Regions from separate parts of the Pelosinus sp. UFO1 genome, predicted to be linked through region 2. Evidence: riboswitches for the same ligand, from Rfam matches in the RefSeq annotation. Region 2 holds a riboswitch; each other region holds the start of a gene.

Region 1 (10,484 bases), 940 kb from region 2:
TTTATCCCATCGAAAGTAAATGGCTCGCCTATTTTAATGGCTTCTAATATCCGTTCTTCAATTTCTAGATAGATATCATCAAGCCCTTCATGACTTGTTTTTTCTTCGCCAAAGGTTAATGAATAACTTTTTCCCGGCCGATTCAATAAACCTTCTCTATTATCATTGTCAAAAACTTTCACTTAGCATTCCTCCGATTACCATTTTAAAAATAACTACTGATATTTCGACTATTGTTTCTGTAATTCCTCTTTGTATCATTAGAAATTTGAAAGTACCCTGACAGACAAAAAAGCCTTATGTTTCTAACATGAGGCTAAAGAGATCATTAAGTTCTTAATAAAAAATGCAGTATCACTTAACTTAATAGTAACTTCCCACCAATTGCCAATAAGATAAGACCTACTATTTGATTCCAACCATAGGCCATCTGCACCAAGCCAAATGCGCCAAAATGGTCGATGACAATGGCAGTTAATACTTGTCCAATAATAATTGCCGTTGTAGCATTGGCAACCCCTACCTGTGGTATACTAGCCGCCACCAAATAGATAATACCCACGCCAACCACTCCACCTAGGTAAGCATACCAAGGTGCTTCACTTAAAAGAGATAAATTGCCTTTTCCCATCTGGAAAGCAAAAAGTAGTATCAGTAGCAAGATCGTCCCTGTAATATGTACAATAAATGTTGTTTCTAAGAGACCAACCACTTTACTTAGTCCAGTGTTGAGTGATCCTTGTACTGCCATAAGAATACCCGAGATAAAGGCCAATGATAATGCAAGTAAGTTCCCTGATATATCCAAATCTTACACTCCTCAATGAGAAACCGTATTTTCTCTATTCTTTATAAAGGTAGTATCCTATTTGATATATCTTTCTATACAAGCTATCTGTTATAATAATAAAATTTTTACGCAAAAAAAAGTAGCAGGCAACCACCTGCTAATCCACGATGTATACTGTTACCCGTTGTCTACCAAACTGCATGGCTTCCCCATGACTATCAAATGCTAAATCGATCTTATCTCCTCTTATGGCGCCGCCAATATCATCTGCTATTGCGTAGCCATAACCGGGTATAAATAACCGGGTTCCAAGGGGAATGACCCCTGGATCAACTGCTACAAGTCCTTTACGAACTAAATTACCGCCATATGTATGATTAGAGTTTCCATCATCATAAGCACTATAGCCAGATGCACTCATAGTAAGTGATCTACCAAATCTGCTTGGGTTACCTTCAGCGCTACCAGGACGCCCTAAATACAGTAAGGTTTCCTTACCAACAACTCCGTCTGCTACTAATCCATTGCTAATTTGAAAATCTCTTATTGCCTTTAGTGTTGCGTTACCAAAAACACCATCAATCTCACCGACGTAGAAACCTTTTTCTAAAAGTGATTTTTGTACCATTTGTACATCTTCACCGCGCATACCTAGCTTAATAAGCTTGTCCCCTGGTGCGGCAAAAGCGACAACGTTACTTAGCAGCATACAAAAAATCAATGCTGCTAATACATGGAATTTTTTCAATTTGTCCACCTCTCTTTTAAACGACCCTGAGATAGTTAATTAGTAACTATTAGCTCAGAATTCGTCAGCCTCCGGGGTTAGCTGTCGGGATAGGGAAAAGAGAGAATTGAGAACGCGCCCCTCCGCATTTGCGGATTATCCCCTGTATATGTATTGGTTCCCCCGTACCTGTTATGGATTCGGCATTGTAGAGATTATACTATATTTTTAGCAATTAGTCAAAAAACAAGGTTTTAAATGCCCAATATTTCTGCCATTTGCTTCGTTACTATACCCGTAACTTCTAGATTATGTTCTGCTTGATAGGTTTCAATGGCCTGTTTCGTAATGCTCCCAAAGATTCCATCTGCCCGTCCGTTAAAGTAACCGAACTCTTTTAATTTCATTTGTAATAAAGCAACATCCGAGCCGGACATCTGAAATTTCAACGTGCGCTCTACCTTTATCTTACGACCTTCAATGCGCACAGGAGTATTAATCGGCACCCATTCAAATAATTCTTCCACATCCTTATTCCGCATGCGAATACAACCGTGGCTCGCAAATTGTCCGATGGACCAAGGTTTGTTTGTACCATGAATACCATAAATTCCCCAGGGCACATTAATCCCTATCCAACGAGTACCAAATCCAGTTCCCCAATTATAGTCTTTCCATACGACATTCCATTCTCCAATGGGTGTCGGAGTTCCACTCTTACCAACCGCAATTCGGTATGTTTTATGTAGGTTTCCATCACTATATACTTCCAAGACTCGCTGCGAGACTTTAACAACAATGCTGACTGCTCCTATCGGCGCAGTAACAGGCTGATTTTCAATAGCTGCTAGTTCCTGTTCATCCATATACTCAAAACCAAGCATCCCAAAGATAAGACTCATAAGAAGCAAAATAGCTACACTATAAAAAATTTGTGTTTTTTTTACCTTTAAAATTGTCACACCAATTCCCCCTACACAACCTCTCCCAAAAATATATGTGCAAGAAAGAAAAAATAGTATAATAGTATCTATAGCTTATCAAAACCATTTATTATAGGAGGTATCTTCTTGACAACTACAAAACTTTACCACGAAAATGCTTATATAAAAGAATTTAATGCCAATATCATACAGGTTAGCTCCTTACCTAATAATAGGTGGGCTGTCATCTTAGACCGAACTGCTTTTTATCCAGAATCAGGCGGACAACCCTTTGACCTTGGCTATCTTGACGATCTGGCTGTTATCGAAGTCCAGGAAGATGGCGAGAATGTCGTTCATATCCTTGAAGCAGAACCAATTACTCGCAGTGTACAGGGACGGATTAACTGGGAGAGGCGTTTTGATCATATGCAGCAACATAGCGGTCAACATATTCTCTCTGGTGCATTTTACTCTATACTAAAAGCAAATACTGTCGGCTTTCATTTAGGCAAAGAATCCAGCCAAATTGATTTGGATATTGAAGTTCTAACGCCTGAAAATCTAGAATCCGTAGAAGTAGCAGCCAATCAAGTTGTTATCCAAGCACAAGCCGTACATACTCACTGGTTGAATCAAGCTAACCTGCAAAGCTTCCCCTTACGCAAACCTCCTGCAAAGGACTTTTCTGAAATACGACTAGTGGAAATCGCTAATTTTGACTACTCTGCTTGCTGTGGTACTCATGTCGCCAATACAGGAGAAATTAGCTGCATTAAAATCCTCAGCTGGGAGCGTAAGAAAAATGGCGTGCGGGTTGATTTTGTCTGTGGCTGGCGCGGTCTCACCGACTATCAGCAAAAGAATACAATTCTGCATCAACTTGCAAGTTGCCTATCATTGCCTATTCCGAAGATTCTTAATGGCGTCGAAAAACAATTGCAGAAGTTAGAGACTACTACCAAAGAATTAGCCTTATTAAAGCAAGAATTACACCGCAATCTCTCAATTACTCTTTATCAACAGGGAGAAGTAATTAATCATCATAAATTAATTGTACATACTCTCACAGACGCTAGCCCTAACGAGGTGAATTATATCGCCAAGGAACTGAGTAGTAACCCCTATACCATCGCCCTTATCGCGGGGATAAATCAAGAACAAACTAAAGTTCACCTTGTTTTTTCAGCTTCATCGGATGTTGCTCTTCACATGGGTCAAGAAGTAAAAAAGATACTCCCTCTATTGGATGGAAAAGGTGGCGGAAATGAGCAATCTGCTCAAGGAGGCGGCAGTCAGATTGGCGAGCTCCCTGCCGCACTTACGTTAGCAAGAGAAAACATACGGAAACAATTGTAGGAACCTGTAACCGCTATATTTCATAGGTTATCAAATAACAAAAAAACTGGCTCTAGCATGTAACTTATAGTTACTCACTAGAGCCAGTTTTTTGATTAATTTAATACGTATACTTTTACGTTCTTAATTCCATAATCAAGAGCATCTTGACGATTGTTAAAGACTAGATCAATACGATTGCCTTTAATTGCGCTGCCTTGATCATCTGCGACAGCTTCCCCATAACCTTCTACCCATAATTTGGTTCCCATTGGAATGACGTTAGGATCTACTGCGGCCACTCCTGGGCGCACAGCGCCACCTACATAGGTTTTATAACCCCATTTACCATTATCTAATGGCCCAGGCGCATAGGCCGTAGAAGTCATATTTAATACTCTCTTATAATTTTGAGGTGCTGCTGTCAGAGAATTATTCTCTTGGACAGCTTTCGGTGCTAAGGACTGATTATTAAATAATGCAGCAAACGCCGCTAATTCTTTTCCATAAGGAATTGCTTGATCTGTAATCTTTTGCTCAACCTGTTGGCGTAAAGCATTGCTTACTACTTGATTTACATTACCTTGCACTAAGGCATTGGCAGCGCTCACTTGACTTGATTGGTTTATAGCCGCTTTCGCCAAGTTTTCTATTAGTCCCTGTTTATTTCCCTGCTCCCATTCTTTCTTTAATAGCAACAGCTGTTGTATGCGATCAACACTAGCATTTTGCGCAACCAACTGTGCCAACTGCTCATCTAAGGCTGCAGCATGAACTGGCATGGCAGGAGAAAAGAAGTGAACTGCCACAACTGCACATATACTGGCAATTAATTTTTTCATTCAAAATCCCCTTTCAAAATACGTCATGGATAAGTCCTGTCCCTGTCATTTTACCATATTGTTTACATAATTAGTAACGGTAATAACTGCCTAAAAAAAATAGAGCGGCCCTAAGACCGCTCTACTGCTGATTTTTTCAATATTTCATTATGACCAAAACCATGAGTCTACTTTGCCAATTGATATAACGTTTCCGTCAGAATATCAATTCCTACCATTATATCGTCATCCTTCGTGTACTCATCTGGATTGTGACTGACTCCATCTTTGGAAGGAACAAAGATCATACCCGTTGGTGCCAAGCGAGATAGATTCATAGCATCATGACCTGCTCGGCTATGTAAAAATTGGTAAGACACATTTTTTTCATTACAAACCTTCTTAATAAGACTCATAATTTCTTTATTCATTTTTACAGGTTTTTCTGCTGAAAGCATTACGATGGAAACCCCAGTTTCTTGCTCTTCCGCAATTGCACTAATCGCATCCTTAATATCCTGTAAACATTCAATAATACTTTCATGATCTATGCCGCGAATGTCTACATGCATTTCCACCACACCAGGAATAACATTTATAGAACCTGGGTGGACTTTGAGCATGCCTACCGTAGCTACTGTACCGTAGCTTGATTGTTCGAGTCCGATCTCTTGTATAGCCAGCACAATCATAGAAGCACTTACTAGGGCATCTTGTCGCTCTTCCATAGGAGTAGAGCCTGAATGAGCAGCTACACCCTCTACTATAATCTTAAGACGTGTAGGAGCAGCGATGGCTTCCACTATCCCTATCGTTCTTCCCTCCTTTTCTAGCACTCTTCCTTGCTCAATATGAAGTTCAATAAAAGCCTTTATGTCTTCACTACTACGTGCTGCAGCGCTGAGATGCTCTAGATCATATTGATTCTCTAACATTACTTCTGGAAAACTCCTGCCATCTTGGTCTTTAGCCTTACTCCAAGCAATGCTATTGGCTAATCCCACCATAGTTTTACTTCCTATTGTAGCAAAACCAAAGCGACTTGATTCTTCAGAAGCAAAAACGATCAGCTCAACTGGGTGTGTTAAGCCCCCTCTATCTTTTAAACGACGCATCGCTGCTAATCCGCCAATTACTCCAAGTACACCGTCATACTTGCCCCCCTCTGGTACTGTATCCAAATGGGAACCCGTAGCTACTGCTGGTAATGTATTATCTTTGCCCTCTAGACGACCAATAATATTGCCAATTTGATCGACTGTGACGACTAGGCCTTCCTGCTTCATTAAGCTTATTATGTATTCTTGCGATTCTACAGCGGTTTGGCTAAAAGCTAAGCGAGTTATGCCGCGAGGTCCCTTTCCAAAACAGGCAATTTTCTCTATTTCATTTATTACCCATTCTTTATCTTTAATCATCAGCCCCGCCCCCTTATAACGTTTCTTTCTATATAAACAGTATAACCCTATCTCGACAATATTTCCATCTCTTACCTACATATAATTTTTAGGTAGCATTCTTTTCTTTTTACTCTTCTTATACACAAAAGAAAAGTGCCTTAAGGCACTTTGTATCACTTATACAAAAGAGAGACGATGACCGCTATTAAGCAAATAGCTCCTAACACACCACCAATCGTAAGTGCAGTTTGATTTAACTTTTTCATGTCCTGTCTGTGATGAGCACGTTTTCCCATTCCTTTAGTCACTACGTAACCCCCTCCTACCTTTCTATATGATAGGCTATATTCCAGTATATATATAATTCCCTATTTTCAGAATATTTCCTGCTGAAAAGTAGAATCTTTAAGACTTATTGGTAAAAGAATAATCGCGGAAACTATGCCGCGATTATTCTGGTGAGGATAATATATTTACTTAAGCTAAGGTATCGAGAATTTTACGTAATTTAACTACATGAGTTTGTTCTTCTGCTTTAAGAGTTGTAAAAATTTTCTTAGCTTCTTCGAATTTTGATTTAGTTGCTAATTCATCATAAAACAATATAGAATCTTTTTCAGCTTGAATGGCCATTTGTAAAATTTCGCGAACTGTTGTCACTTCGGCAATTTTAACTTTCGCATTGGCTGCTGTTGGGAATATATGACCTTCTGCCAGCACAGTAAGATAACGAGAAGTCTCGGGATCAAACAAGTATTCCTCTGATGCCGCCTCTTTATTTTTATTTACTGTATCAAAAATTTTACTAAATGTTTCAAAATGAATAATTTCTTCGTTTTTCAATAAACAGAATAGATCTTTATGGGCATCTTCTTTTGCTATATCGAAAGCTTGTTGATAAAAATCACGCCCCTGCTCTTCTATATCCATCGCAATTCGTAAGCCTTCAAGATCACTAAATAATTTTACATCCATTTATATGCCCCCTCAAGTAAAAATACTATTATATCTTTTCTAATACTTCAACAATCTCTACTAAACTCCTGCAAAGCTACTACAAATACTGACTTCTTCTCTCATTCTTTAAGATAAAATTTTAAACTATTTAATAATAATTATTATTTACATTCTTTCTGACACATGTTACCATATATATATGATCACATTTAAACAAGGAGGCGTTCCCTAATGAGTAAACGTAGTGATGTTGTAAAATTCGGTGGCAATCCAGTGACACTAATTGGTACGGAAGTAAAGATCGGTGATAAGGCTCCTGAGTTCACTGCATTATCTCCAGATCTATCTCCTCTTTCACTTAGTGATACAAAAAGTAAGGTTCGCGTAATTAGCGTTGTACCTTCCATAGATACATCTGTTTGCGATATTCAAACTCGCTGGTTTAATGAAGAGGCTGCTAAAATTGATGGCTTAACGGTTTTATCAATCAGCGTTGACTTACCTTTTGCCTTGAAAAAATATTGTGCTGCAAAAGATATCGCCACCATAAAAACTATCTCTGATCACAAGGATCTTGATTTTGGTCTTAAATATGGATTTGTTATTGAAGAATTACGTCTTTTATCCCGCGGTACAGTGGTCATTGATAAAAATGACATTGTACGTCACGTAGAGTATGTTGCTAATATTGGTGATCAGCCTGATTACGATAAAGTAATGGCCGTTGTAAAGCAGTACATATAAATTTTAAAAATAGCGGCCACATATAGTGTGCTGCTATTTTCATGTAAAAAACCAGCACAAAGAAGCCCCTTATCCGTAGATAAGGGGCTTTTGTTATTAACAATTATTAAATAATGTTAGATTTGTATTGAGCGTATACAGCTTTCAACTCTTCTACTTTGCCATACATTTCAACTTGAAGAGTAGAAGCAGTGTCATAATCGCCTGATGCAATGGCATTAGCAATACGAGTAAAAATACCCTTGTGAGCTACAGTATCTTTAGCCAACTCTACACGTAAGGCGTTCACTTTATCCCAAAGGTATAAGTCGTAATCAACTGCAGTTTCTGCATCGTGCAAAGGTTTTGTAGCTTTAACAATAGCAAGGTTTTCAGGAATAATTCTCTTAACCAATTCTGTTGACCAACGGATTAAAGCACCTGCAACGAAAGCATCAATAATTTCTTGACGCAAAATATTACCCGTTTTAATTACTTGGGTTTTTTCTGGATACTTTTTAAGGTTCTCCATGTTTTCCCAAACAGTAGCAGGAGGTTTACTAAATAATTTATTACGTTCTTCTTCTGTATAATCTTCGAATACATCATGTTCGCTGCGATAAGCACGGTCCTTTTCTAAATAGAACCCAGGAACGCCTGCTTCTTTAGACAACTCAGCCAATATTTCTTTTGTATTTTTACCGGACTCCACAATCCCTTTAACCCCGTCAAGCATGCTTAAGTAAATAGCAGATAAGGCAACATACGTATTTGTATAAGGATTCGCTGCACGAACTTCAAAACGAGTAGCTAATGGATTATTTACGTCACGTACCAAGCCTGCAAGGATCGTACGATTACGTGAAGGAATTTCTGGCGTATGTCCAAGGGAAGTTACGATACAAACTGGTGCTTCAAAACCTGGTTTCAAACGATTCAATGCATCGTTTGTTGAAGAAATAAATGGGTTGATCGCTTCATAGTTTTTAAGTAAACCCATGATAGAACCGTAACCAACGGCACTCATAAAATCAGCTTTCATGTCAGTAGGAGCAAACAAGTTCACTAATTTGCCTGATTTCATTTTAGCAGCGAAACCTACATGAGTATGTTCACCATTACCAGCTACACCAATGATTGGTTTTGCCTTAAAGGTTACTTCAAGACCATTCGCTCTAAATACTTCTCTTACAACAATACGAGCTTGTAATTCATTATCGGCTGCTTGCATAGCATCCGCGAAACGCCAGTCAATTTCTAGCTGTTCGCAAACATGAGTCAAATTACCAGCTTCATCAATAGTGGCTTTAATCCCACCAACTTCTTTATGGCCCATTTCAGTTTTCAAACCGTAATTATCTAACATCACAACCGTTTGTTCTAATGCAGTACGCACAGAGCCACGGGTACGTTGCCAGTATTGTTCTTGCAAAGTCTGGGATGCTGACAATTCTGCAACTTCAGCTTTATCAACTGGTGTCTTAACCCAAAACTCAAGTTCCGTTCCTGATGTAAAAACAATATCCTCAATGTCTTCCCCATTGATATGTTCAAGGCCAGCAACTTTAGGATATTTTTTGAATAAACTTTTCAGTTCTGATTTTATGTAAGCGAGACTATCAGCTAATACCGCACGGGAATCAACACGCAATCCATCATGAACAAGGAATGCTGGAATACGAAGTGTACCAGTAGGTTTGCCAGTTGCTTCATCAATATTATCATAATTATAATCAACAAACCAATTTACATTAGCATCGGCAGGCATATCTACTTTTGCATTATTCAAAGTAGCAATACCTGTAAGTACTACAGAAGAACCATCTGTTTGTACTGCGCTTCCTCTAAAGAAATCATCCATATCTTTAAGGAATATTCCCATTGGAATTTTCTCATCAGTGTCATTACCAGCAAGGTCAATACCCACTAATGAAACAAACTTAATCTCTGAATGTTGTTTTAATAGCTCAACCAATTCGCTTTTGTCATATTTTCCAGCTGGAATCACATAAAGCAATTCATTTATCATTTGCATCACCTCTTACATATTTTAAGTATAATTGTACTCCCCAGATTGACTGACGTCAACAAGTAAGCGCCTGTATACAAAAATTAAAATCCTGGCTTGTACAGCCAGGATATTTAATTAATAGATTATATGTTGAATAATAGTTCACCATAAGTTGGCATTGGCCATACATCTTTATCTACTAAAGTTTCAAGTGTATCAACAACTTCACGTAGTGTTGCCATTTTCTCAAATACATCAAAACGGTATAATGAAGCTTGTTCATATATGTCTCCATGAGCATTTGAGGCTTTTTCTACAGTTTCTTCAAGAACCGTAATAGCTTTCTTTAATGCCCCAGTTAATGAAGAAATTTCTGTTAACAATTCAGTTTGAGCGGTTAAGTCAACCGCTACACCTGTAGCTTTGATTGTATTGATTGAAGCAGCAAGACCTGTAGCAGACTTGATAACAGCAGGCATTATTTCTCTCTTAGCCATTTCTATCATTGTCAGCGCTTCAATGTTAATTGTTTTGATATAATTTTCAAGAGCTATTTCATAACGAGATTCCATTTCCAATCTGCTCAATACACCATGTTTTTCCATTACAGCTATGTTCTTTTCAGAAATAAGAGCTTTAATGGATTCAACTGTAGTTTTTAAGTTTGGAAGACCTCTCTTTTCAGCTTCAACAACCCATTCATCTGAATATCCATTTCCGTTAAATACCACTCTTTTATGCTTGCTAACATATTCAGCAAGAATTGCTTTGACTTCGGCATTTACATCCTTAGC
Region 2 (10,484 bases):
TATTGAAGGGCATTTACGATTAGAAGTTACGGTTGATGAAACTACTGGTAAGGTACAAGATGCATTATCTAGTGGCACAGCATGGCGTGGTATTGAACTAATTTTAAAAGGTCGTGATCCTCGAGATGCATGGCTTTTTGCGCAAAGAATTTGTGGCGTTTGCACTACTGTTCACGCATTAGGTTGCTTGCGGGCAGTAGAAGATGCATTAGGGATCCAAATTCCTAAAAATGCGAACTATATCCGAAACATTATTGCAACGACACAAATGGTACATGATCATATTGTACATTTTTATCATTTACATGCCTTGGATTGGATTAGTCCTGTTGCTGCTCTTAAAGCAGATCCAGCAGCTACCGCAGCTTTACAAAATACAGTGTTAGAAAAATATGATTTAGGCCTAAAAGGTCCAGTTGAATTTGACACTAGTGCATATCCTAAAGAATTCCCTAAAGCTACCACTGCTTATTTTAAGAGTATACAAGATAAAGTGAAAAAAATTGTGGATAGTGGTCAATTAGGGATCTTCTCTGCTCAGTGGTGGGATCACCCTGATTATGATGTAGTACCACCAGAGGTACATTTAATGGCAGTATCCCATTATTTAAATATGCTTGATAAACAACGTGAAATTGTTATTTCCCATGTCGTCTTTGGTGGAAAAAATCCTCATCCTCATTATGTGGTTGGTGGTATGCCTTGCTCTATTTCGATGAATGACATGAATGCACCGATTAATACAGAACGTTTGGCAGCTGTGGATACGTCAATCAATCTGGCAATCAGTCTTGCTAGTTCCTTTTACGTGCCCGATGTACTAGCAATTGGAGAGTTATACGTTAAAAAGGGTTATGTTGACGGCGGTGGCTTAGCTAAAGAGAGGGTACTTGGTTTTGGAGACTATCCAGAGGAGACCTATTCTGGAACTTCAAATGGTGATTTTCATAAGAATTTATTGCTGCGCTCTGATGGCGTTGTAGAACAGTTTTCTCAAGGTGTTGATAAAGCCGTATTTCATACTTTTGAAGCTAAAGACTTAGTGGATCCAGAAGTATTAACGGAAGGTGTTGAACACTCCTGGTACAATTATCCTGAAAAGGATATGGATTTGCACCCGTGGAGTGGTGTGACTAAACCCGAGTACACTGCACCAAAAGAGGGAACGAAAACTGATTGGAAATACCTTGATGAGAATGGCAAATATTCGTGGATTAAGACCCCAAAATGGAAAGGCAAGATGGCCGAAGTAGGACCTCTTTCGCGTTATATTATAGTATACACGAAAGTAAAGCAGGGAATCATTAAAGAGCCGACTTGGGTTGAAAAAATGATGGTTGATCAAATAGATGGAGTCTCAAAAGTGTTAAACATAGCACCAGAAAAGTGGATGTTATCAACTGTTGGTCGTACGGCAGTACGAGGGCTAGAAGCGCAAGTCATGGCATATCTCAGCAAGTATTACTTTGATAAACTAGTAAATAATATTAAAGCTGGCGATACTTCTGTTGCAAATATGGAAAAATGGGAACCTACGATGTGGCCTAAGGAAGCAAAGGGTGTAGGTCTTCATGAAGCACCTCGTGGTGGTCTTAGCCATTGGGTAGTTATTAAAGATGGTAAAATCGCTAATTATCAGGCAGTTGTACCATCTACGTGGAATGCTTGTCCACGGGATAGTAAGTCTGGTTATGGACCTTATGAAGCTACTATGATGGATACTAAAGTAAAGATTGCTGATAAGCCTCTTGAAATTTTAAAAGCAATACATGCTTTTGATCCTTGTTTAGCTTGTGCTACTCATTTGTATGATACTTCAGGTCGTCAATTGGCAGTTGTACATAGTGATCCTTATTTGAAGGCCTAGGAATGGTAGGTAAGGAGGAGTATAATGAAGACTCGTGTAGTAACTGTTTATTATGTATTTACAATATGGACGAGAATTTTTCATTGGATAATGGCGGGGGCTATTTTAGTTCTGTTTGTTACGGGTCTATATATTGGTAATCCTTTTTATATTGGTAGCCAAGGTGTAGAACCAACGTTTGCTATTAGTAACTGGGCATCGATGTCTACAATTAGGTTCATTCATTTTTCTGCGGCGTACATATTAATGGCATCCTTTATTTTACGGATTTATGGATTTATCATACATAAAGGTGATCGTATGCTCCCGAAACCCTGGACGAAACTATTTTGGACAGGAATGCTTGATATGGGCCTGCATTATGGCTTTATGCGTTCTGCTCATAGACCATACCTAAGAAATTCAATGGCCAGGTCAGGATATGGTGGCGTGTATGGTATGATTTTTTTAGAAGCCTTTACAGGATTTGCTATGTATGCACAAGTTAATCCCAATAGCGGACTTGCTAAGTTGTTTGGACCTATCAACCATTTATTAATTGATGAATATACTGTGCATCTAATTCATCATTACGTAGCGTGGATGATTGTTTTATTTGTCATTATCCATGTATATATGGCGACAAGGGCTGACATGAGTGAAAAATATGGTGAGATTTCTGCAATGTTTTCAGGAGTTAAGTTTTATGATAAAGAACCGGATGATATAGGAGATCTAAAAGAATGAAGCAAATCACGGTTTTAGGGGTAGGAAACATTTTGATGCAGGATGAAGGATTTGGTGTAAGAGTAGTGGAACATTTGCTTAGCCACTACTCCTTTCCTCCCAATGTACAGGTATTAGATGGCGGTACGCTAGGCATGGAGTTGTTACGTTTTTTAGTTGGAACAGATAATTTAATTTTAATTGATGCTGTGTCAGGGCAATTACCACCCGGATCTTTTTATCGGTTTCAAAATGACGAAGTTAAGGCATACTTTAAAGAAAAAGTATCGATGCATGAACTTGGCATTCAAGATGTACTCGCGATAATGGAAGTATTAGAAAAACCTGCTAAGGAAATCATGATAATGGGAGTACAACCATTCGCGATTGATATTGGTTTGGAATTAACACCTATAGTAGCAGAAACAATGGATAATGTAGTAAAAGAGATATTACAAGTATTGAAAGATTGGCAGGTAGAGGTTGGGAAAATTCATGAATGAAGCAGTATTATCGCAAAAGAGTAAAGCAGTCTTGTTTGAGATAAACGGGGCATTAAAACGCTTTACCTTGACTGGTGAAACATGGAGTGTCTTTATTAATAAGATGTCTCTTACTGATGATGAGCGTCAAGAAATTCGAGATTTTCTCGGTCTCGGGAGTATTACCATCCACTTGTCTGATACTGCTGAACCAGCGGAGTGGATGGAAAGTGGTATAGCAGGAATATGGTACGGTGTATTTTATGATCAGACAAAAAACCCTATACTTGAGACGATCGAAATCGGCAATTATCCTCAAGTAGCTTCTGCACAAATTGAAGATATAAATATGGGGTTGCAAAAATTAACACAAAAATTAGCGTAAAATACTGAATGAGAAGGTGGTTGGTAACCTTCTCATTCAGTATTTTTGTTTTATATTCCTAGTTTTAATGGATAAAGAGAAAGAAAAGTCTACATACTAAATTTGAAAAAAGGGAGGTGAATGCACATGCTATCAGGCGTAAAATGTACTGTATCGAATTGTAAATATTGGAGAAATGGTGAACACTGTGATGCTTCTGCAATTGAGGTCAATGTAGATGGTGGTGGTAAAGCCGCTAATCAAAGTGAACAAACAAACTGTAAAACTTTTTATCAAAAGTAAAGAAAGTTTTAGAGGGAATATAAAATTCAGCTATGCTGATTTTATATTCCTTTTGGTATACATACTTCTAGGCAGCCATATATATTTATGGGGGTGGGAGTATGGATATTAAGAATTTATATGTTGTTGTGGTACGGGATGATAAACAGGAAAAAATCAAAATAGAGGAATATCGTAAGAATAACAGTACAGGGCATAATGAAGTACTATTTACATTAGATAATCAAAAAGCGTGGGTCGATGCTTATGATGTGTTACTGTATAAAGATTTAGGCAGTGTTTTTTGTTGGAAGGATTATAATGAAGGAAAATATATCGTACTAAATGAATCTAATTCAATTTGTCCTCGGTGCGGATGGTGGATATGCCATCATTGCGGAGCTTGTTATTGTAATAAATCCTGATGATTTTCTAAAAGGATAGAGGATATCACGTGGTGAATAACGAATTATTTACTAGAATAGTAGTAAGAGAGGATGATAAGGTTGGTGCGTGGTATCCGAGGTGCCACTACGGTGGAGAAAAATGAGTCAACTGAGATTATTAGCAACGTAATAGAGCTTCTATCAGCTCTGGTTGAGGCAAATAAAATCGACATAGAAGATATTGGGGCTGTAATTTTCAGCTCGACTCCAGATGTTAATTCGGCGTTTCCGGCTATTGCAGCAAGGAATTTAGGATGGACAGAGGTACCATTATTCGGTACGCAGGAAATTGACAGCCCAAATGGGGTAGCGCACTGTATTCGTGTACTTATATTGTTAAATACTGATTTGCCACAAAAAGCGATTAGGCATTTATATTTAAGAGGCGCAGTAGTATTGCGGCAAGATATTAATAAAGAAAAATAGACTTGTCTTTTAATTATATTATTATAAGTTTAATCTATAGGCTTATAATAATCATTAAAAGTAAGCCTTTGCTATGGGAGGCAAAGGCTTACTTTTATGAATGATCATAATAAAGTTAGGACAAGTTAGGAATAGAGGAGAAAATAATGAAATTCATCTCGATTGTTGTACCTGTATATAATGAAGAAGAGAATATTGAATTTTTTTACCAGGAAGTTTGTAAACATATGGAGCCATTACCTTATAAGTTTGAATTACTTTTTGTCGATGATGGTTCAAGTGATGCGACACCCCTGCTATTAGAGAAAATATCGCAGCAAGACAGCAGGGTTAGAGGATTGATTATGGCGCGAAATTATGGACATCAATTAGCTTTGACTTGTGGTCTTGATCATGCTGATGGCGATGGTGTTATTACAATGGATGGAGATATGCAACATCCACCTGAAATGTTGCCAGTTCTTTTGGCAAAATGGGAAGAGGGATTTGAGGTAGTTCAAACGATAAGAATTAGTACCGAAGGAGTTTCCTGGTTTAAGTCTGTTACTTCTGGTCTATTTTATAAGCTAATTAATGCTATGTCTAAAGTGCATATTCAAGAAGGTGGTTCGGATTTTCGTTTATTGGATAAAGCTGTTGTACAAAGTTTTCGTCGTTACAAAGAAAGGGCACGCTTTATTCGAGGTATGATCGGGGCAATCGGTTATCGGCAAGCATTGGTAGAGTTCGTTGCTCCGAAACGTTTTGCTGGTACATCTAAGTTTTCTTTACGGAAAATGATGCATTTTGCTCTTGATGGAATTACTGCTTATTCTAAATTACCTTTACGCTTTGCCTTTTTTATGGGATTGTTATTTGCGTTGATTAGCTTTGCTGTGACAATGCATGTTGTATATATTAAGTTGTTTACTCTAGAGGCAGTACCAGGGTGGGCGACGATTTCTGCAAGTATCTTATTTTTAGGTGGATTACAATTGTTAGGGCTAGGTATTATTGGAGAATATGTAGGGCGCATATTTGAAGAAGTAAAGCAACGTCCCTTGTATTTGTTGCGTGTAGAATTAAAGCAACAGCAAAAAGAATAAATGCAATTATGATTTATTTTGCTAAAAGTGGATAATTCATACAAAACTTGTAAAAGAAAATATTAATTGTAAAATAATGAGATGTATGGCAGGAATATTCACTTAAAAAGCGAATAATAAAAAATGTGCAGTTTTATAAAAGCCTAATCAATGCACAGGACCGGGGGAACCAAAGTTTTGGGGTGAAACCTTTTGGCTGATTTTTATTTGCCTAGAGGTAGGGGGATCTCAACCCTAACCCGTCAGCTAACCTCGGAGGCTAGTGAGAGGGGTATGTATATTGACTAAAATTTTTCGAGTCGTGGTGTTATTGCTATTTTTAGTTAGTGCAGGAACCATAACCTGCGCGGCAGCTGCTTACCATCAAGGCGATCAGGGTGATGACATAGCTAGTATTCAAGCACAATTAAATGCACTTGGGTATAATGCTGGTAGCTCTGATGGGGATTTTGGTGAAGTAACAGTTAAGGCAGTAAAAAACTTTCAAAGAGACAGAGGTCTAGACGCTGATGGAGTGATTGGTATGCAAACATACCGTGCGATCATGGGCAGAGAGATGTCAGTTAGTCGTGATAGTTCCAGTGCTGCAACTAGGCGGGTAATACAGACAGCATTGCGTTATCAAGGTGTACCTTATGTTTTTGGTGGGACTACACCGAATGGTTTTGATTGTTCGGGTTTTACTCGCTATGTATTTGCGCAAGCTGGTGTTTATTTGCCAAGAGCTGCTGATGAACAGTATGAAGTTGGGCAACCTGTATCCTACAGTCGCCTACAACCAGGAGACACTGTGTTTTTTACTACCTATGAAGCTGGTGCTTCCCACTCTGGTATTTATGTGGGCAATGGGCAGTTTATTAGCGCTACTTCAAGTCGTGGAGTAGTAATTGATCGATTGGATAGTGGTTATTGGGGAGCACGTTACCTTGGAGCGCGTCGGGTGCTATAATGCAGTGTAAGGGGAGGCTAGTACGCCTCCTTGCTTTTATTTTTAGTATTACAGGAACACAATATAACCAAACTAGGCTCTGCCAGTGCAATGCTTTGGTGGGAGGCCTAGTTTTTATATGTTTATGTTATATATATTTATCGTTAAATAAGTTATACTATACTAAAGGTATTTTCTTATTTTAATAGCAAATGAGTATTTTGTAATTTGGGCACTAATGAGTTGCCTCTACTAAGTACGGAGGCTTGTATGTTTAAATTATATTGGCAAAAATTTATAGTACCGCATTGGGAGATGGTATTATTGGCATTGATATGTTTTATCATTGCCAGTATTGCGGGTTTGTTGGCTCCCTTAGTTATAAAGTTTTTAATTGATGATGCATTAATTGCTGGGGATGAGGATTTTTTACATCTGATTATAGCAGGTGTCATCGGTTTATATTTATTACGGGGTATATTTTCATATATTTATGGACAAAAGATAGCAAAAGCGGGTAATCTGATGTTGGCAAAACTGCGACAGAGGATGTTTGAACGGTTACAACAACTAGATTATGCATATTTTATTAATACCTCAACAGGTGAAATTATTTCTTTATTTACAAATGACTTAGGGTTGATTCAGCAAGCTGTTTCAGTGGCGGTACCTGATTTGTTAGTCGAGTCACTTAATTTAATTGCTATCCTAATGATTATGATTTACTTTGATTGGCAACTGGCATTAGTGACCTTTGCTACTTTGCCCTTTATTATTCTTGCTACTAGCTTTTTTAATGAAAAAATTAGTGGATTAGGCAAATTGGTGGAAGAAACTTTGGGCGAAGTGACTAGCATATTGCATCAGGCCTTATTATCGGTAAAAGTGGTACAAAGCTATGTGCGAGAAGAGTATGAATCACAAAAATTTTGCTTGCGCATGCGCCATGCGGCTGGTGATTTTATTAAAGTACAGCGATTAAAGGCTATTTTAATTGCTTTAGTAGAATTCCTAGCGTCCATCGGCCTGACGGGAATTATATGGTATGGTGGTCGAGAAGTAATTAATGATAAGTTAACCATAGGCGGCATGTTTGCTTTTTTGATATATATTATTAATATTCCAACGCCTATCAGAAAGATTAGCGAAGCTGTTTCTAGTATGAAGTTAGGCATTGTTGCTTGGCAAAGGGTTAGTAGTTTGGAAAGAGAAACGAAGGTAGTGTTTGACGGAAAACAAGAAATAGATAAGGTTATGGGAAAGGTTGAATTTAGAGATGTAAATTTTGAATATCTCCCAGAGCTAGGGACCTTAAGGGGAATTAATTTTATAATACGTCCAGGTGATATGGTGGCCATTGTAGGACCAAGTGGTGCCGGAAAATCATCTTTTGCGAATTTACTCCTACGTTTTTATGATCCTATTTCCGGGGTTATTTTATTGGATGATCTTAATATAAAAGAGATAAAGATGAGTTGTTTACGTAAACAGATCGGATTTATTCAACAACAACCGATTTTATTTAATATAAGTATTTTAGAGAACATTCGGTATGGACGACCAAATGCTACCTTCGATGAAGTAAAACAAGCAGCAAAACTAGCGAATGCCCATGATTTTATTATGAATTTGCCTGGTGGTTATGATTATATTGTTGGTGAATTGGGTAATAATGTATCCGGGGGACAGCGGCAGCGTATTGCAATTGCTCGTGCCATTATTGTTGAACCACCAATTTTATTATTAGATGAACCAACAGCAGCCCTTGATACAGAGGCTGAGAAATTGGTTATGGAGTCCATACGTAAAGTTAGCAAAAATCGTACAACTTTTCTAATTACCCATCGATTGTCTAGTTTATTAGATTCAGATAAAGTGATTTGTTTAATGAATGGCAGAATTACAGAAGCAGGAACACACGCAGAACTTGTAGAACGAGGCGGAGTGTATGCTAAGGCCGTATTTAATGAAGAGATGCAGGCATAAAAAGTAGGGCGGGTAGTGATACTCGCCAAGGGCTTTGCACTCTTTACTTATTTTTATGTTGCTAATAAGAATGTTATTACTTAATTAAAGGAAAAATATAAAATGATATATGAAGTAATGAAACAATTAAAAGACAAAGGATATCGAATCACGCCTCAGCGGCGCGTTATTATAGAAAAAATTGTACATACGGCAGGATTGTTAACGGCAGCTGAAATTTGGAATTTAGTGCGTCAAGAATATAACGACATTGGGCTAGACACAATTTATCGAAATATTAGTATGTTAACAGAGATGGGGATTCTTATACCAATTTCCGGAACGGGAAAAGAGAGTACACGATATGAATTGGCTCATGCCAATCACCATCATCATGTTGTTTGTGTAAAATGCGGGCAGGCTGTTTGTATTGACTATTGTCCAATTAATCAAGAATTTATTGAAATGCTCAGGATGAATGGATATGAATTAATTCGTCATAATGTTGAGTTATTAGGTCTATGTACGGATTGTAAAAGTCTGTGAGGAGAATAGAAAATGTGTGAAGTAAAACTAGTGGATATTAATTTTTCTTATAATAATACGGTTGCGTTAGAAAATATATCTCTAACGGTTTCAAAAGGGGATTTTGTTGCTGTAGTTGGTCCAAACGGAGCTGGTAAAAGTACGATGCTTAGAGTTACAGCCGGACTTTTAAAACCTAGCCGTGGAGAGGTAAGTATTGGTGGAAAAGATTTACTTACAGCAAAAGGACATGGCTTAATTGGTTATGTACCGCAAAATTATGGAAAGAATATAATGGGATTTCCAGCAACTGTGAAAGAAGTAGTAGCACTGGGATTAACGTTAGGTTCAGCAGCTACTCGGAATAATCATCAGGCTGCCAAGCACATTACTAGCCATATGTTAGAGTTGGTGGGGGCAGAGAATTTACGCGATCGGCGTATTGGTGAGCTTTCAGGCGGGCAGCAACAGAGGGTTATGGTGGCAATGGCTTTGGCAGCGAATCCAGAGTTGCTATTATTAGATGAACCCACTAGCGGAATTGATTACGAAGCAAGTGCAAAAATCTACGAGCTCTTAGGTACTTTAAATAAAAATCTAGGTATTACAGTAGTTATGGTTTCTCATGATATTGAAAAAGCGGTATCATGGGCTAATAAAGTAGCATGTATCAATCGAAAACTATGTTTCTATGGTAGTAGTGAAGAGTTTGAAGCTACTCATGCCCAGGCTCGGCATTTGTGGTACTATACAGGGTGATGAGGTGAAATGATGGAATTTTTTCAGTATGATTTTATTCAAAGGGCATTATTGGCAGGTCTCATAACGGGGATTGTTTGCCCACTTATCGGAAGTTTTGTAGTGGTGCGTCGTCAATCTCTAATTGGTGATGGCTTGGGACATATTGCTTTTGCTGGTGTAACAGGCGGCTATATGGTGGGATTATATCCAGTAGTTGGAGCTTTGATTATGACTATAGCGGGTGCAGTGGGCATTGAATTAGTTCGTAGGCGCCATATGGAATTTGCTGATATGGGATTAGCAATATTCTTTTATGCGGGCGCGGCTATGGCTATTATTTTTAGTACGATGACTCGTATGCCAAGTTCTGGATTATTAAGCTTTTTGTTTGGGAGTATTATTACAGTATCTCTTGTTGATGTGATAACAATAGCTTGTTCCGGAACTCTAGTACTAGCTATTGTTTATTTTTTATTTGATAAGCTTATGTTAATGGCCTTAGATGAAGACATTGCAAAAGTTGCAGGGATTAATACGGGAATGATCAATATGCTGTTTAGCATATTGACAGCTTTAGTCGTTGTCGTTGGCATGACGATAGTCGGTATCTTACTTGTGAGTGCGTTAATGATAATACCTGTGGCAACAGCTCATCTGCTCAGGGTGGG
Region 3 (10,484 bases), 1.2 Mb from region 2:
GAGTTTAAAAAAATTACCTATGCAAGACTAGACAAGCTTAAACACCATTAAATAAGTAGTGTCTTGCAGTCAAAGTTCTTCCAGTAAAGCTGCCGGTAAAGGCAGCTTTTTTTGCGGCAGGTGGTAGTGAGTGCTGGTATATTGGCCGCACGGCAACGCCATCTTTTGGGTCACTATAGGGTATTGACTAGATGAAAACATTATCATATACTTAAATTATACTATACGGGGGTATAGTATAAAGAGGGATGAGTATGTGCTAGTAGACAAGGAAAATGATGAATGTTTTAAAACAATTTCACAAATCATGTCCAGAGACCTTTAGAGTGACTTGGTCTTCGGATAAAGCACTACAGGTAAGAGGGGAGGTGAATGAAATGGGTCAAACTGGTGAAACAGTAATAAAAATCGAAGGAATGTCTTGTGGTCATTGTAAGATGGCCGTCGAGAATGCTCTTAAAGAAGTTGCAGGCGTTGCAAGCGCCTATGTTGATTTGGACAGAAAAGAAGCAGTGGTGACAGGTTTTGCCGCGATTGCCGATCTTCATCAAGCGGTAGAAGAGGCTGGCTATGTTGTAGTTGCTTAATAGTTAGGCGGATGCCAGGGATGGCATCCGTTTTATATCTCAACCACGAAAAGAGGTCGTCAGCGATATCAATCGTACGTAAGTTAGATAAGCATTTTAGTGATTGTCACATCATCAAGGAGAGCAGCCTCTGGGTGGGGGCTGAATCTATGTTAGCAGGATGAAATCTGCACAACTTCATAAGTTCTTCATCGTTTCTTCACAAGATCTTCACATTTTATTTGTATAATATCAATATAAGTTTATTAAGGATGGTGTTTATTGTTATGGTTATGACACACTATATGGAATTGCTGGCTGTCAATCAGCCTTGGAATTTAATTTTGTATATGGTGATTCCTGTGGCTCTGGCGGAAGCACTTGTTGCAACTGAATTTTTCACAGTCTTCCTTCGTGGGTCCAATGCTGGTGGATGGAGAACAGCCAATAAGGTGATTGGTATTTTTCTAGGGTTTTACTTTCTAGGCGTCTTTCTCAACTTAACAACCACTGTTGTTCCTACTATTCAGTGGCGCGGCATTGCTGATATACTCGCGGTAGGGGCTTATCTCAGTGGTGTAATTCCGCTGTTTGGTATTGCTTTGTTGGAACTCGGTGTAATCGGCAAGAGCAAATCTGATGATGAAAAGATGAAGCTCCATTTCATTCTATTGACCGTGTTTCTCGTTGTTGCTCACGTAGCCATGATTTTTGGGATGGTTGATCCAACTATTATGGGATGGAATCCCAATGCTGTTGGTGGAAATATGCAACATATGCAACATATGGGACAATAAAAGTTAAAATAATTCGTTAAAAGCAAAGCAGCCCTTCCTGTAGGAGGGGCTGCTTTGCTTTTTGGTCATTTCAGCTTTAGTGCCGGGGAGCATACGAGGGCAAAGGCTGCCTGCATTCACACTAGGTTGGTGGCGGAATTGAACACCTCTGACCGGGGCGTGAAGGAAGCAAATTTTCAGGTGCTCCGAGAAGCAGACTGCCCAGCGGTATTAGTAGAGGTGGCCTTTATCAATTTACATCAAAAACGCACAGTTTCTTCATAAAAACTCCATAATGTTAAGCTATACTAGGATTAATACAAAGGAGGTGCATGAACTATGATGATGGGTTACGGTTTCGGTGGCCCCTTCGGCTGGTTGGGCATGGGCCTAGGAATGCTCGTTCATTTGGCGTTTACCGCTCTTATTATAATGGCAGTGGTTTGGCTATTTAAAACGCTATTCCGTGGCGGCACTACAAATGGGGTCCGGACTGACGCTGTGGAGATATTAAAACAGCGGTACGCCAAAGGGGAAATTACTACTGATGAATATCAGCGCATGAAAAAAGAGCTGGAATAAAACACAAATTCTTTTATAAAGGCTCCTATCATGCCAAAAATGAGCAAAATGGTGATGGGACGGAGAGAACACTAGCACTAAATAATGAGAGAAAAGACCAGGAAAAATCCTGGTCTTTTGATTTAACGGCAGCTCTTTCAATAGTTGGCGAGGAATGTCGTCTTTGTAGACAATTTAAGAAAAAGTAGGAGATATTCATAGGATATTCATGAGTTCTTCATACGGACATTGTACAATAGTGGTAATAGAGGGAAGTGAGGGAGGGGTGGTTATGAAAAAATGGCTGGTGTGGTTGCTGATGGCGGTATATATGGTCATCGGTACGGTAGCTTCGGCGGCGCCTGCCATACCGCCTGCCCCTGCGGGCAGTATATATGTGCAGGATTACGCCGGCGTATTAAGCGGAGAAACCAAGGCGAAGATCAATACACTAGGAGCAAAGATTTCTAGGCAGACCAAGGCACAAGTAGTAGTAGTTACTGTCAATTCGTTGAATGAGGAACCAATTCAAGATTATTCACTAGCGATGCTCAGACAGTGGAAAATCGGCGATAAATCGCTGAATAACGGAGTATTGCTGTTGGTAGCCGTTGGTGATCGAAAGTCTCGTGTCGAGGTAGGGTATGGTTTGGAAGGGGCTTTAAACGACGCCAAGGTCGGGCAGCTTCAAGATGAATACCTTATACTCTATGCTGGGCGTGGTGACTATGATCAGGGAATCTGGAACAGCTATAAAGCTATCATGCGGTTGGTCTCTGCCGAATATGGTATCGTAGCACCGCAAGATGCCCGAGGAACTGCAAAAGTAAGCGGCGACCTTGTTCCGGCATGGTGGGATGGTTTGCCATGGTGGGTGCAAGGGGCGGCTGTTGTAGGGGTTTTTCTTCTATTTATCGCAGATTGGCTACTCCTCGGCGGCAGCATTACCTTTCTCCTATTATCATTGCTCAGGTTGCGTGGTAGTGGGGGCGGAGGATATGGTGGTGGATCAGGGGGCGGCGGCGGAGCGGACCGGAAATGGTAGATTATCGTGCTTAAACATTATACTTACCTTTCATCTAGACAGGCTTGCTAAAGTGGTGGTTAGTGAGTCGGCAGGGAGCATTGCAACGGGACACTGTGTTTGAAAACTCAATCCATAAGGCTATAATGATACTATATAATGTTTTGTAGGCGGTGTGGGAATGGCAACATGGCATAGGGAAGATGCGGTGCGGGCGAGAACCCGTCATATTGCGAGTGTATTTATCAGGTACGGTTTTGGTTTTTTGGTAAGAGATTTGGGATTGCGACGTTTTTTTGCCTTCGGTTCCTGGGGGCGGGCAGGTGCTTTAGACAAGACAATTAAAAGTGAAGAGTTCCGGCGATTGGCACAAAAATTACCGTTGATGTTGGAAGAATTGGGGCCGACGTTTATTAAGCTCGGCCAATTTCTAAGTAGTCGGCCTGATTTTGTGCCAGTATTTGTAACCGATGCCTTACAGCGGCTGCAGGAGCAAGTGACGCCAGTACCGTTTGCGCACATACAAGAAATAATCGCGGAGAACTTGCCGGATTATAAAGAATGGTTTGTATCGATTGATCCGGAGCCATTAGGGGTAGCATCCATTGCTCAGACCCATTTAGCCACCTTACAAGATGGTCGTAAAGTTGCGATCAAAGTCCGTAAGCCAGAGGTTATCAATCAGATCGAACTGGACTTAATGGTGTTGCAAAAAATCGTTGGATTTTTAGCCGAACAGCCCGAAGTGTATAAACTGTTGGATATTGAAAATAGCTTCATGGTTTTTTCCCATTCCCTCCGTAAGGAATTTGATTTTGCTGTGGAAGCCGGTAATATCCAGTTGTTTAGTCGGTTACTGGCCGGGGCGGGTTTGGCTCGTACGCCACAGGTGGAGTGGAGGCTCAGCAATGAGAATATTTTGACGATGGAATTTATTGATGGCATAAGTATCGAGGAAGCGGCAGGGAAACTAGATTTGGCGGCTCGACGGAAACTAGCCAGCAAATTTTTAGAAAGTTTTCTGCGCCAGGTGTTATTGTATGGTGTCTTCCACGGCGACCCTCATTCCGGGAATATTCGTCTGACCCCTGCAGGTGAAATTGTATATCTGGATTTCGGTATCGTTGGGCGTACTGATCCGCGTATGACCGAACGATTAGTGGAAAACTTCACTGCGATACAGAATAGCGATGTGGAAGCGTTGATGAATGTGGCGCTTGAGATGGGACAATCTTCGGGACATACCAACTGGCAAAATTATTATGAGGATATGGCTGAACTGCTTTTCGTGTCTCAGGGGATGACCCAGGGCAAACTGGAGATAGGAAAAATGATTTTTGGCATGATGCAAGTTTCGCAAAAGCATGGTATCCGCATGCCGGAACGGTTACTGCTGCTAGGTAAAGCATTTGCTCTGGCTGAAGGGAATGCGCGAAAAATTGACCCAAACGTCAACTTTTTGGAGATTGCCCGGCCGATTATTGAAGAATTCTTACATAAGAATCTTCTGGTGCGACCTAGTGAGACGGTGGTTTTGGCAAATGCCCTTGCCACGAAGAAAAAGTTACGGATTGTGTTCAGCGAGTTACCATCTTTTCTTTCGGGGATGATCCGCGGCGAAAAGAAAATTCCCTTGACCATTAGTGGTATTGAATTTATCGGAGAAAAGCTGGACAAGTCTATTAATCGTATTTCCTATAGCTTGATCATTGCCAGTATGTTTCTAACATCGGCTATTATGATGCACTCAGGAGCGGGACCAATTCAAGCACAAATCCATCACACTGGCTATTATCTGTTATTGGTAGCACTCGGAGGCACGCTATATTTATTCTTTCGCATTTTTCGTCAGATGAAAAAATAGCTTCATAGGAATCTTCAATGAGTTTTAGAAAAGATATTCATAAATTATTCACCTTCTTTTGGCAATATAAGGGCCATATTTAAAAGATCACAATAAATTCATATGTTTTTCAATAGAAATTCATATGAATTCGGTATTATATGATGTAATGGAAAATAAATTTGAGGAAGTGAACGAAGATAATGATGGCCTGGATGTATAAAGCGATTTTTCGGTATAGCCCAGACGATAAAGTTGATACAATAGAACTATTAAAAGCAGGGATATACTATGGTGAAATTACCAATGAAGAGTATCAGCGGGTGAAGGAAATACTAAATAAAAAGAACATGCTTTCCTTACATTCATAGTCCGACGTGTGACCGCGATTTTTTTATTAGGTTGCAGGAGATTGTCGTCAAAGACTTAGCTATCCAAGTTACCTATCGTAAAAATTTAGCGAAGAACGTAGATGTTGTACTTCACTATAAGAATCTAGATGTGACTGGCGACCAAATAAAAGATACTTTGAATGTTGAGTGCTAAAAACAAAGAGGCTCTGGCTGAAAACCGAGTCTCAATTTTTTATCGTCACGTTAGTGGTCTTGGCTAGGTTCAATGACAATGCCACCACCTTCTGCGCATTTTCAATAACTAAAGTGTTACTAACAAATAGTAAGATACCGGGCTATAGTACTTTTTAACTGAAATAATTCACCAGCCCATACAAATTTTACGGGATCTTCATAAAAAATTCATACTTTTTTGGTATAGTGGTTATATCCCACTTGGAATACACCCACTTGTAGTTTGGCCTCTTGTAGAGTAATTTCCTTTTAGAAGTCAGTTTTAATAAACTATTGCTGGGGTAAGAAGACTGGTGGTGTTTATATTTAAGGAGGTGAATTTAGGAGCTTTTTTACAGTACATACGCCGAATCCTGTATAGGTACGGAGGACCCAAGTTTTTGGGGTGAAGCGTTTTTTCGCAGGGTTGCATTGCCTGACCCTAACCCGACAGCTAACTCCGGAGGCGAAGAAAGGCGGAACAAGAGTGAATACGTTTATACCAAAAGTCATCGCATCCATTGCAGTAGCGATCTCATTTGCTTTGTTAACTCCGGTAGGAGCTCACGCAGCAGATATTCTTCGGCCTGGAGATAGGGGATCTGAGGTAACTTTTCTTCAGGAACGGTTACAAAGTCTCGGCTATAACATCCCGAGTGCCGATGGCGTTTATGGGAATTTGACTGAGGCAGCTGTTGAAAACTTTCAAGCAAATAGCGGACTAGATGCTGACGGTATCGTTGGTTATCAGACATGGGATGCCTTGCGGAGCGGCAACAGCCAAGTCAGCCGGGGCCAGAGAAGCCGGTACCTTATCGACAACATCATTCAAACAAGTAAAAGGCTTCAAGGAATTCCATATTTGTGGGGCGGAGATACTCCCCAAGGATTCGATTGTTCGGGCTTCACCCAGTATGTTTTCAGGCTAAATGGCATAAACCTGCCACGCACTGCCGATGAGCAGTACGAATTAGGTGTTCCTGTTAGTTATGACAATCTGCAGCCGGGAGATATGGTGTTCTTTACTACATATGCACCAGGACCATCACACAATGGTATCTACATTGGTAATGGCCTGTTTATTAATTCGTCATCAAGCCACGGTGTATCAATTGCTCGCATGGACAATTCCTACTGGGCACCAAGATATATTGGGGCGAAACGAATATTACGCTAAAATTGCATTAAAAAGGCTGCCAGCATTTTTGAACTGACCCCAAAAAGTAGACAAAAATTATTAAGCAGCTATTTGAGGACTGAATCCTGTATTGTACAGGACTCAGTCCTTTTAGTCTACTTTTAATTTTGATATGGTTTATAGTAATATATGTATACTATTCTTCTTTTTAATGGTCCATATACTCAAACGTTTGCAGATAAAATTGCTCTGATTTCAATAAGCCGATGAAGTTTTATTAGTTCTTCAAGGGATTTTCATCAGTTTTTCATATTGTTATAGTATGATAAGAATTAAGATATATAGATTAGTTACGAGAGTATATAACAAGATAAATAATGAATCATTATTATAGAAAAGGAAGATTATTTATGAATAAATTGTGGGGCTGGCTAGTTATTATTACATTGGTTGGGCTGACCTATCTGTGGCAGCCGGAGTTTTTTCAAGAAGCATATGGCATCATCAAGCATGGTGATATTTCTGCCTTGGCTGAGTACTTACGTTCTTTTGGTGAATGGTCGGTAGTGATAACACTGGCCCTATTTGTGGTTATGACTTTTACGATTGTTTTTCCCTTTATGATTTTATCAGGGGCAGCAGGCATCATCTATGGGCTATTTTGGGGTATTGTCATTTCTTGGTCAGGAGAAGTGATTGGGGCACTAGTCATGTTTGTTTTCGCCCGGTACTTCTTTCGTCAAATAGTGGAAGGATGGATTACTAAAAGTAAGTATCTTAAGCAGGTGGATGATTACAGCGCAGCCAATGGTTTTAAGGCTTTATTAATAGCTCGTCTGCTTCCATTAGCTCCATCGGGTATTATTACGGCCGTTGCAGCCATTAGCCGCATGTCATTTCGGGATTTTTTTCTGGCAACAGTGCTTGGTAAATTACCACCGGTAGTGATAAAAGTCTTACTTGGCCATGATATTGTATTTGCTGGAGAAAACATGACTCGGCTCATAGTAGTAGCAGCTTTAGTTGTTGGAGTATATCTGGCTTTATGGTGGTATAGGCGAAGCAAAGTGCAACATGGAAATGCATAAGCAAATAAATAGGCATTGGTTGTAGTAAAAGCGAAAAATGGTATCTAGGAGAAAAAAGGATGATATATTGACCATCCTTTTTTAGGGGTATTAAGGTATAGATACTTAATAAACTGACTCCTTTAATACTATTAGAAGAAATTTCATAAGTTCTTCAAACTTTCTTCATAAGTTCTTCACATATGTTTAGTATAATAAAAACTATATAAACCAGTAAGAATTATAAGCTTTGGGGTTTAAAAAGTGGACATAACGCTATAGGAGTACATAGAGAATAACAAAAAGAGGAATGGGGAGAATAATGACAATGAATAAAAAAGTAACAGGAATCATTTTTGCTGCGTTAACAGCAGTATTTATATCGGGTACGGTTTTGCTGCCGACCACGGCTACGGTATTTGCCGCCGAAGAGACAAATCAAGAGCAGCCAGCACCGCCCCAGGATGCTCCGAAAGACGGTGGTAACGAGCATTCTGGTCATCACATGTAATAGTAATAGCCCTTCCATACGGAAGGGCTATTTGATTGCTATAGAAAATGGGAAAACCTTGTGAATTCCCATAAGTTCTTCATATGATCTTCAAAACTTCTTCACAATAAAACTGTATACTAGAGATAAAGAAGGTAAGGAGGAAAATATGATGAATAGGACTGTATGGATCATTATAGCCATAGTCGCCATGCTAGTCATAGGTGGAATTTCAAGCTATAACAGTTTGATAAATATGAGTGAAAACGTTGGTGGCAAATGGAGTCAGATTGAAAACCAGCTTCAGCGGAGAGCTGACTTAATTCCTAATCTCGTTAGTACGGTGAAGGGATATGCTGCCCATGAGCAGCAAGCGATTCAGGCGGTGGCTGATGCCAGGGCGAAACTGGGCGGTGCCCAAGGACCGAGTGCTAAGGCTGAGGCGAATGGGGAATTAAATACTGCTCTGAGTCGGCTCTTGGTAATTGCTGAAAACTATCCGAATTTGAAAGCGGATAAAAATTTCCGAGCATTGATGGATGAATTATCGGGAACTGAAAATCGCATTGCAGTGGCCCGTAAGGATTATAACGAAAGTGTACAGCTTTATAACACAACCATTCGTTCGCTGCCGGCCAGTATATTTGCTAGATATTACGGATTTGATCCCATGGAATATTTTAAAGCCGATGAAGGAGCTAAACAAGTGCCGCAAGTTAAGTTTTAACAGTAAGACAAGTTGCCGAAAGAGGAAGAAAATGGTCAAAGGATGAATAGTAGAATGTGAATGTTGTATGAGAGGGGGGCTTCTTATGGCCCAATATTCAGTATTAATTGTCGACGATGATGTGAAACTAGTTAATCTTTTGAGAACATATTTCGAAAAAGAAGGCTGTATAACGTATTCGGTTAATGATGGCCTAGATGCATTGCAGGTAGTGCGGGAAAAGAAGCCAGATATTATGGTGTTAGATTTGATGTTGCCTGGTCTTGATGGATTGGATGTCTGCCGAAAAATCCGTAAGGATAATGATATTCCCATCATTATGCTTACTGCCCGAGATGAAGAAAGCGACAGATTAATCGGTCTGGAAATTGGTGCAGATGACTACGTGACAAAGCCTTTTAGTCCCAAAGAAGTAGTCGCTCGGGCCAAAGCCATTTTGCGCCGTGCAAATAAAGAGGTGGTGCGGAGCGAGCCAATTCAAGTGGGAAATCTAATCATTGACTTAGAACGTCACCAAGTTACCAACGGTGGCCATACTGTGGAAGTGACGCCTACCGAGTTTAAAATTATGGAACTATTAGCAGCCAATGCTGGTAAGGTTTATAGCCGCCTGCAGATTGTCGAACAAATCCAAGGGTATAGCTTTGAAGGGTATGAACGGACAATTGACGCACATATTAAGAACTTGCGTCGCAAAATCGAGATTAATCCGAAGGAACCTCAGCATATTCAAACGGTATATGGGATTGGCTACAAATTTGCTGGTGAAGTCGATGAATAGTATTACTTACCGCATTACAGGCGTGATGTTTTTGGCGGTGGCGTTTACGGTATTATTACTGGTTTACTTGACCAATGGACAGATGAATGAGCATTTCAAAGAGTATTTAGTAGTGCAGAAGATGGAAATGGGGCAAAATGGCATGATGAAGCATACGGATGTCGGCAATTCGACGGTGGCTTTTGTCATGGGACCACCAGAAGAAACTTTTTTGGCTTCTGTCCACAAATCGCTTATTTGGGTAGGGATGGCCGTTTTGGCAGCCGGTCTTGCTGCTAGTTATTTCGTAGCTCGCAGCATTACCGTACCGCTCCGCAATTTGAGCCGCGCTGCAGAGCAAATTGAAAAAGGAAATTTTGATCAGCAAGTGTCGGTGGAAACGAAAGATGAAGTGGGTCACTTAGCTGCTATCTTTAACCGGATGGCCGAAACATTGGCGCTCAATACCAACTTGCGTCGACAATTCTTAGCCAATGTCGCTCATGAGCTTCGGACACCGCTTGCCATAATTCAAGGACACTTAGAGGGGATGGTAGATGGTGTGATTGAACCGAGTCAGGAACAACTTTCTTCCTTACATGAAGAAGCTATCCGGCTCAATCGCCTCATTACAGACCTTCGTGATTTGTCGTTAGCCGAAGTTCGTCAGTTAGCGTTGGAAAAAAACAGTACACATGTCAATCAAATTGTTAGTCGAGCTGTGTACATGCTTAAACCGCTAGCGGATGAGAAGGACATCCGCGTGGATTGCATGTTAGACGAAAAATTGCCGGAGCTTGAAGCCGATGCAGATCGGCTCAACCAGGTGTTTTATAACATTCTAGTGAATGCCATTCGTTATTCTCCAACTAAGAGTATTGTAAAGGTTGTTACTGTGCAGGAAGAAATAGAAGGTCGATCATGGCTTAAGGTTTCAGTCGTTGATAACGGGCCTGGTATTGCACA

What was found. A riboswitch is a leader RNA that binds a small molecule or an ion and turns the genes downstream of it on or off. The one in region 2 is predicted to bind cyclic di-AMP.
Region 1: it holds a riboswitch for cyclic di-AMP, as region 2 does, so the genes downstream of both, UFO1_RS08455 (3D domain-containing protein) here and UFO1_RS13280 (NlpC/P60 family protein) in region 2, are expected to answer to the same signal.
Region 3: it holds a riboswitch for cyclic di-AMP, as region 2 does, so the genes downstream of both, UFO1_RS18775 (C40 family peptidase) here and UFO1_RS13280 (NlpC/P60 family protein) in region 2, are expected to answer to the same signal.

The regions. Positions count from the first base shown of each region.
Region 1 is NZ_CP008852.1:1,847,365-1,857,848, reverse strand. Features, by position in the region: gene UFO1_RS08465 (hypothetical protein) at 1-182, opposite strand, end outside; gene UFO1_RS08460 (DMT family transporter) at 359-808, opposite strand; gene UFO1_RS08455 (3D domain-containing protein) at 948-1,538, opposite strand; cyclic di-AMP (ydaO/yuaA leader) riboswitch at 1,590-1,733, opposite strand; gene UFO1_RS08450 (L,D-transpeptidase family protein) at 1,772-2,419, opposite strand; gene UFO1_RS08445 (DHHA1 domain-containing protein) at 2,588-3,799, shown strand; gene UFO1_RS26110 (3D domain-containing protein) at 3,895-4,620, opposite strand; gene UFO1_RS08435 (Zn-dependent hydrolase) at 4,788-6,017, opposite strand; gene UFO1_RS24385 (DUF2970 domain-containing protein) at 6,173-6,307, opposite strand; gene UFO1_RS08430 (ferritin family protein) at 6,477-6,974, opposite strand; gene tpx (thiol peroxidase) at 7,188-7,700, shown strand; gene UFO1_RS08420 (glutamine synthetase) at 7,807-9,708, opposite strand; gene UFO1_RS08415 (glutamine synthetase III) at 9,834-10,484, opposite strand, start outside.
Region 2 is NZ_CP008852.1:2,787,709-2,798,192, reverse strand. Features, by position in the region: gene UFO1_RS13315 (nickel-dependent hydrogenase large subunit) at 1-1,867, shown strand, start outside; gene cybH (Ni/Fe-hydrogenase, b-type cytochrome subunit) at 1,892-2,593, shown strand; gene UFO1_RS13305 (HyaD/HybD family hydrogenase maturation endopeptidase) at 2,590-3,075, shown strand; gene UFO1_RS13300 (hydrogenase expression/formation C-terminal domain-containing protein) at 3,068-3,439, shown strand; gene UFO1_RS24520 (DUF1540 domain-containing protein) at 3,566-3,721, shown strand; gene UFO1_RS13295 (hypothetical protein) at 3,823-4,125, shown strand; gene aroH (chorismate mutase) at 4,210-4,572, shown strand; gene UFO1_RS13285 (glycosyltransferase family 2 protein) at 4,719-5,657, shown strand; cyclic di-AMP (ydaO/yuaA leader) riboswitch at 5,788-5,933, shown strand; gene UFO1_RS13280 (NlpC/P60 family protein) at 5,938-6,606, shown strand; gene UFO1_RS13275 (ABC transporter ATP-binding protein) at 6,856-8,571, shown strand; gene UFO1_RS13270 (Fur family transcriptional regulator) at 8,674-9,096, shown strand; gene UFO1_RS13265 (metal ABC transporter ATP-binding protein) at 9,109-9,834, shown strand; gene UFO1_RS13260 (metal ABC transporter permease) at 9,844-10,484, shown strand, end outside.
Region 3 is NZ_CP008852.1:3,969,555-3,980,038, reverse strand. Features, by position in the region: gene UFO1_RS18805 (heavy-metal-associated domain-containing protein) at 378-587, shown strand; gene UFO1_RS18800 (DUF6803 family protein) at 854-1,363, shown strand; gene UFO1_RS18795 (N-acetylmuramoyl-L-alanine amidase) at 1,418-1,627, shown strand; gene UFO1_RS18790 (SHOCT domain-containing protein) at 1,682-1,924, shown strand; gene UFO1_RS18785 (YgcG family protein) at 2,196-2,948, shown strand; gene UFO1_RS18780 (AarF/ABC1/UbiB kinase family protein) at 3,109-4,791, shown strand; gene UFO1_RS25320 (hypothetical protein) at 4,974-5,141, shown strand; cyclic di-AMP (ydaO/yuaA leader) riboswitch at 5,692-5,820, shown strand; gene UFO1_RS18775 (C40 family peptidase) at 5,824-6,513, shown strand; partial or broken gene UFO1_RS25850 (IS3 family transposase) at 6,521-6,748, opposite strand; gene UFO1_RS18770 (TVP38/TMEM64 family protein) at 6,885-7,562, shown strand; gene UFO1_RS18765 (hypothetical protein) at 7,852-8,052, shown strand; gene UFO1_RS18760 (LemA family protein) at 8,204-8,758, shown strand; gene UFO1_RS18755 (response regulator transcription factor) at 8,844-9,539, shown strand; gene UFO1_RS18750 (cell wall metabolism sensor histidine kinase WalK) at 9,532-10,484, shown strand, end outside.